3 regions of the Mycobacterium sp. 48b genome follow, and region 3 is predicted to be linked to each of the others. Evidence: predicted binding sites of a transcription regulator. Region 3 holds the regulator's gene; each other region holds the start of a gene.
What was found. The regulator LexA, encoded in region 3, represses DNA repair genes until DNA is damaged. The targets are predictions, from matches to a motif close to CGAACANNTGTTCG.

Region 1 (2,266 bases), 950 kb from region 3:
CGTGTTCGATCTGCGCATAGGCCTTTTCCGCGTTGGCGACGGGCCCGTACCGCTCGGCGGCACCCACCATGACCAGATGGCGCAGCCAGCTGTCCTCGGTGTGCCCGGTTGGAACGTCGAACGGCGGCAGCTGCGGGGCGATGAGCGCCAGACCGAAGGCGCACTGCTCACCGAGATCTGCTGCGGCCGTCACGATCTCCACACCGAACCGCTGGGCCATCTCCTCCCCCGAGCGCAGGTGGGAGCCGCCGAGCGGGGCCAGCCACCCGGCCGCGGTGTCCATCGAGTTGCGGGCCCGGATCGCCGCCATCGCCATGGCCAGCCGCCCCCGGTCGGGGGTGGCGAAGTGCGCACCGGTGGTGGCCACCACCGGTATCCCGAACCGCGACGCCAGCCCGGCCAGGACGGCATTGCGCTCGTCATCGCACGGATGGCCGTGATGGGCGAGTTCGACGCTGACCCGGCCTGCCCCGAAACGGTCCACCAGATCGGCCAGAGCGGAGGCGGCAGCTTCCGGACCGCCGCGGGAAAGCGCCTCGCGGACATGACCTTTACGACAGCCCGTGAGGATGTGCCAGTGCCCGCCGGCGGCCTCGGTGAGCCCGTCGAAGTCGTAGCGGGGCTTGCCTTTCTCACCCCCGGCCAGGTGGGCTTTGGCGATCTCGCGCGACAACCGTCGATACCCCTCCGGCCCACGGGCGAGCACCAGCAGATGCGGGCCGGGCGGATCGGGGTCCTCGGTGCGGGGAATGTTCCCCAGCGAGAGCTCGGCGCCGAAGACCGTGGCTACGTCCAGTTCCCGAGCCGCCTCGGCGAACCGGACCACACCGTAGAGCCCGTCGTGATCGGTCAGCGCGATCGCCCGCAGGTTCAGCCGGGCCGCCTCCTCCACCAACTCCTCCGGCGTGCTCGCGCCGTCGAGGAAGCTGTACGCCGAATGCGTGTGCAGCTCGGCGTAACGGACCGACGTACGCGGCCGGTCGAGTTCCGGCGGTTGATAGCTGCCGCGCTTACGCGACCAGGCCGGACTGTCCCCGCCGTCGCCCGCTGGCTCCAACGGCAGGCCGGAACGACGCGGCTTGCCGGTAAGTACCCGCTCCATCTCCGACCAGCTCGGCGGCCCGTTATGCCAACCCACCCCACCAGTGTATCGAACATCTGTTCGACGCAGCCAAGGGGCTGAATCAGGTAGTCAACTACCCGCGACCGCGCCCGCGCAGCTTCCTAACCTCGGCATATCACCGGATTCCTCCGGTAACCGCAGGAAAGGATCGCATCATGGCCGATTTGAACCCCCAGCCGCTGCCCCCACGGGACCGGATCCGGATCAGCGCCCCCGATTCGGTGCTGTTCGATCTCAAGAAGTTCCAGAAGGCACAGGCCAGTGTGCTCGGGCAGGCCGGCTGCCCTGGTTGCCACTCCGGACTGGACCTGCACTGGCAGGGATTCTCCGACTTCGTCATCAACGAAGAGGGCGTCGCCACGCCCACCACGGGTTAGCTTTTCGATGTCGCGGCCCGATCTCGGCGTCGGCGTCATCGCCACCACCGGCCTGGACCTGGTCTGGAGCGAAGTCGCCGACCTCATCGACGTGGTCGAGGTCGAGCCGCAGACGATGTGGACGCCACGCCAAACCGGCTGGGACATCAACGAACCCGCGTTCGACTGGGTCGAGAGCCGAGACCGTCCCACGCTGGTGCACGGGGTGGGCTTCCCGGTCGGGGGTTGCACCGCCCCCGACCCGGCCGGGGTGAAGCTGGCCGCCCAGTGCGCCGCGCGGCTCGGGGCCACGCACTGGAGCGAACACCTGTCGTTCAACCAGGTCCGCCACGCGGGTCACGAGCTCGACGCCGGGTTCCTGCTGCCGCCGGCGCAGACCCGCGCCGGCGTCGAGGCCGCCGTCGAACACATCGACAGCTACCAAACCCATTCAGAGCGGCCATTTCTCATCGAGACCGGAGTCAACTATCTTCGGCCGCGCCCCGGCGAGCTGCCCGACGGCAGCTTCATCGCCGAGATCGCCCGGCGAGCCGACTGCGGCATCCTGCTCGACCTGCACAACCTGCTGGCCAATGAACGCAACGGCCGCCAACCCGTCGAGGACGTCCTGGACGCCCTGCCACTGGATCGAGTGCTGGAGATCCACGTCGCCGGCGGCTTCGAATTGGAGGGCTATTACCTGGACGCCCATATCGGCGGTCCGGATCTGGAGCTGTTGTCCCTGCTGGCTTGCACGATCCCGCGGTTACCCCAACTACGCGCGGTG
Region 2 (2,266 bases), 270 kb from region 3:
GGTCAGACCGGCGGTCAGGGCGATCAGGGCTGTTTTCACATCGGGTCCTCTAGCGGATGAGATAGGGCATGTTGACGGTGACGGCGCCGGTGGGACAGCGGGCCGCGCACGGGCCGCAGTACCAGCACTCGTCGACGTGCATGAAGGCCTTGCCGTTCTCGGGATTGATCGCCAGCGAATCCAGCGGACACACGTCGACGCACAGCGTGCAGCCCTCGATACACAGGGACTCGTCGATGGTCACCGGGACATCGGCGCGTTGATTGACCAGCGTCATGCATCTCTCCTAACGAGGTTGCCGCGCATGGTGATTCGATCACCACGCATTCTGATGTACTCCAGGTCGACGGGCGTGCCGTCGTCCAGACTCGTGAGCCGTTCGGCCATCAGCAGCGCGGATCCGGCGGGCACCTGTAGCGTCGCCGCGGTATGCGGGTCCGCCGAAACCGCCTCCAGCGCAAGACTCGCCCCGCCCAGGCGGTGCCCGCTGACCCGTTCGATGAGCGCGAAGATGTCGTTGCTCTCCAGGGCATGACCGATCACCTGCTCGCCGATCTCGGGAGCCAGGTAGGTCAGATCCAGCGACAGCGGCAGGTCGGCGAGATAGCGCAGCCGCTCGATGAAGACCACCTGGGCGCCGGGCTCGACGGCGAGCTTGCGGGCCACTGCGGGCGGGGCCGAGAGCCGCTGCACCGCACGGACTTCGTTGCGGACGTCGCCGTAGTCCTTGAAGGTCTCCTTGAGCCCCACCAACGCGTCCAGGCCGTGGTCGTACTTGCGGCCCGCCACGTGCGTGCCCACCTTGGTGCCGCGGTCGATCAAACCCTCGGTCTTGAGGACGGCGAGGGCTTCACGGACGGTGTTGCGGGAGACGAAGAATTCGGCGGCCAGGTCCGCCTCGGCAGGCAGGGCGTCGGCATAGGTCCCCTCGTAGATCTGGTGGCGCAGCACGTCGGCCACCTGCCGGGCCCGATCGGCACGGGCACGGCGATTCGGCAGCGATACGGGACGGGCTTCGGGCTGCGACACGCACTCAAGGTAAGGGGCTTTTCAGGGCACCCGCAGTGCGGCGGATACGCCGTCGACGCAGGTTAACTGATTGCGCCGCCGACCGACCCGGAAGTACCTGGCGAAACCGCGAGGCCGACCGGCATTACGCCACCTCGGCCCCGACAAGAATTTACAAATCGCGATGATCGAAACATCGCCGCACCAGCCCGAGAAACTTTGGCCACTTTTGCCTCGCCAGTACCAATTCACGGTTTGTTGTCAGGGTATCGAACTAGTGTTCGAATCATGAAGTTCGGGTTGGCACTGGACCGGGACGCGCTGCATACCGCGCTGGCCGGTCACCACGCCGCGACGGCGTCGCTGGTCGATGTCGATTTCACCAGGTTCGCCACCGCGGAATTGTTGGCGCTGCAATCCCAGCGGGAGCACCACGCCCGCACCGAGGCGATGATCGATCACCGGATCCAGGCCGCTCTGATGGCTCAGGCCACCCCGCACGAGATCGGCGGCAAGTCCTGGAAGGATGTGCTGGCCACCCGGATGCGGATCAGCGGCAAGGAAGCATCCCGCCGCGTGGCCGCAGCCGCCGAGTTGGGGCCGCGATATGCCATCGGCGGTGAGGTGCTGGAGCCACTGCTGCCCGCGTGTGCCGATGCGCTGTTGTCAGGCTCGATCAACCCCGAACACATCACGATCATCCGCGACACCGTGGCCAAGGCCGAGAAATACGTCAGCACCGCCGAACTCGGCCAGATCGAATCGGACCTGGTGGCCGCTGCGACCCGCGACACCCCAGAAACACTCAAAGCTGCCGCCGACAAACTGCTGTACCTCCTGAACCAGGACGGCGACAGCCCCGACATCGCCGCCCACCTGCGCGGTCTGCGGATCGGCAAACAGGACGCCGACGGACTGGTGCACGTCCAGGGTTGGCTGGACCCCGAGGCAGCGTCGTATCTCACGGCTGTCACCGGCGTGTGGGGTCAACCCGGCATCAACAACCCCGATGACCAACAGCCGGTCCACAACCCCACACCCAACCCACTCGACATGCCCGGTGCCCCTGACGCCGAAGGCAATGCGGCAGACACCGACCTACCGGGGGCCGGCCTGGCCGACCCGCAGGCTCCTGCCGCTGCCGGCGCCACAGACCCTGACGCCGACACCGCCGAGCAGGCTCAACTAGAGCAGCAGGCCGCCGCAGCCCGGGATACCCGGACCCAAGCCCAGCGCAACCACGACGCACTCAAAATGG
Region 3 (2,266 bases):
GGTGCTCACGCCGACGCCGACCAGTGTGGCTGGCAGCCAGGACGATTCAGCGGACATCGCAGTGCTCAGCCAACCGGGGCGAGCAGTGTCTGCCCTGCATCGACGGCCGCGGAGTCGAGCTGGTTGAGATCGCGGATCTGCTCGACGACCCGGGCCACCGGGGCATCCGGGGCGATCCGCCGCGCCACCTGCTGCAGCGTCTCCCCCGACTTCACCTGGACCACCGCCAGATCAGCCGGCGCGGGCGTCTCGGCCCCCACGACACCACCGAGTTGGGCCACCAACCCGAGCCACACGGTGATGCCGGCCGCGACGAGCGCCAACAGGACCGTGGTCAACGGCGTGATGGGACGACTCCGATGGGATGCCCGCGACATCAGCACCCCGGTTCCGCGGTACCGGGGTGCACCGGCGGCGGGACGGGAGGGCGCCGGCCGCTGGACCCGGCGCACGGGGCGGGGCGCGGCGGCGCCGAACTGGGCGCGGGCCCGGGGCGGCTGCGCCTTCCGCATGGCCCGAACAGCGCTGGAACGGCTATCGGCGGGGATATCGATGATCGCCATCTGACTGCCTTTCGGTGGGTCGTATTCGCTCTTGTGTTCGAACATAGTCGCTCAGGTGTTCGATTGATAGAACATGTGATCGAACTGTTGCCAAACGATAGAATGGGGCACCGACAAGTTCGGGCGGAGAAGCCCGTCGACGGCCCGCACACACCCCCGCAGGCACCCCACCAGGGGACACGCCGCAACACGCATCGAACACATGTTTGATTAATGTTCGAGCAGCGACTACATTCGCCCTCATGAGCGACGACCGCAGCAGGGACGGCAGCATCGACAGCTCGGCCGAATCGGACGGCGCGGCCCCACGCCGGGCCGAGGGCGGCCTCACCGACCGGCAACGGACCATTCTCGACGTGATCCGCGCGTCGGTGACCAGTCGCGGCTACCCGCCCAGCATTCGCGAGATCGGCGATGCGGTCGGCTTGACCTCGACCTCGTCGGTCGCCCACCAGCTGCGCACCCTGGAGCGCAAGGGCTATCTGCGGCGCGACCCCAACCGGCCGCGCGCGGTCGACGTGCGTGCCGCCGACGATCCCGCGGCCGCCGTCGTGTCCACCGATGTGGCCGGCTCCGATGCGCTACCCGAACCGACCTTCGTCCCGGTGCTGGGACGCATCGCCGCGGGTGGTCCCATCCTGGCCGAGCAGGCCGTCGAGGATGTCTTCCCGCTCCCCCGCGAACTGGTCGGCGAGGGCTCGCTGTTCCTGCTCAAGGTCGTCGGGGACTCGATGGTCGACGCCGCGATCTGCGACGGCGACTGGGTGGTGGTGCGCCAGCAGAGCGTGGCCGACAACGGTGACATCGTGGCGGCCATGATCGACGGTGAGGCCACCGTCAAGACCTTCAAGCGGACACGCGGGCAGGTCTGGCTCATGCCGCACAACCCGGCCTACGACCCCATCCCGGGCAACGACGCAGCGGTGCTCGGCAAAGTGGTCACCGTGATCCGCAAGATCTGACCGAGCAGGATCCGACCCGGCCGCCCTCCACGGTGGCCGGGTCCCTCGATTTCAGTCGGCTCGGAAGAATCCGTTCGTGCGTGCGAATTCCTCACTGGCGAACCAGATCTCGGCCGCAGCGTCGTCGTACTCACTGCTGTCGGGCGCCCAGTACCGGCCCGACTTCGTGTCGGCCTTGATCGGATATCCCTCCGGCGCACGGTTCGGATCGTCCAGCGGCAGGTGAATGGCCGTGGCGCTGGGGATCTCATCGAGTTCGATGGCAGCATGGCGGCCGCTGTGGGCCTCCCCGCTGTATGCCTCGGCCTCGGTGATGACCCGGGTCGGAGCGGTGTCGACGTTGTCCTGGTCGCTCGACACGACCAGGCCGGCCGGCACCGCGAAACCTTGCGCCTCGGGCACTCCGCCGGCCGGGCTCACGAGCGCACGGGTGTCCGTCAGATCCTCGTCCGCGAGCTCCGCCTCGATCTCACCCTCGGTGTCGTCACCTTCGGCGACTTCCTCGAAGTCGGCGTCTATCGGCGCGTCGAGGTCCTCGTCCTCGTCGAAATCGTCGTCCTCGAAGTCATCTTCTTCGAAGTCGTCGTCATCGTCGAAGTCGTCGTCGTCGTGGTAGCTGTCGTCGTCGTAGCCGCCGTAGCGCTGCCCGGACTCCGGGCCGGCCAGCTGCGAGGAGTCCTCGGGTGGTTCGTCCTCCTCGCCCGGTGATCCGTAGCCACTTGCCGATCCGTGCGGTGCGGC

Region 1: the regulator LexA is predicted to act here: its motif matches at 1,152-1,165, upstream of ACNQR1_RS29050 (error-prone DNA polymerase).
Region 2: the regulator LexA is predicted to act here: its motif matches at 1,279-1,292, upstream of ACNQR1_RS23030 (DUF222 domain-containing protein).

What each region holds. Positions count from the first base shown of each region.
Region 1 is NZ_JBLVUL010000001.1:5,945,323-5,947,588, forward strand. Features, by position in the region: gene ACNQR1_RS29050 (error-prone DNA polymerase) at 1-1,138, opposite strand, end outside; gene ACNQR1_RS29055 (hypothetical protein) at 1,279-1,500, shown strand; gene ACNQR1_RS29060 (DUF692 domain-containing protein) at 1,508-2,266, shown strand, end outside.
Region 2 is NZ_JBLVUL010000001.1:4,721,603-4,723,868, forward strand. Features, by position in the region: gene ACNQR1_RS23015 (ABC transporter substrate-binding protein) at 1-39, opposite strand, end outside; gene ACNQR1_RS23020 (4Fe-4S dicluster domain-containing protein) at 50-277, opposite strand; gene ACNQR1_RS23025 (GntR family transcriptional regulator) at 274-1,029, opposite strand; gene ACNQR1_RS23030 (DUF222 domain-containing protein) at 1,297-2,266, shown strand, end outside.
Region 3 is NZ_JBLVUL010000001.1:4,994,803-4,997,068, forward strand. Features, by position in the region: gene ACNQR1_RS24370 (LysM peptidoglycan-binding domain-containing protein) at 66-563, opposite strand; gene lexA (transcriptional repressor LexA) at 806-1,525, shown strand; gene ACNQR1_RS24380 (LGFP repeat-containing protein) at 1,577-2,266, opposite strand, start outside.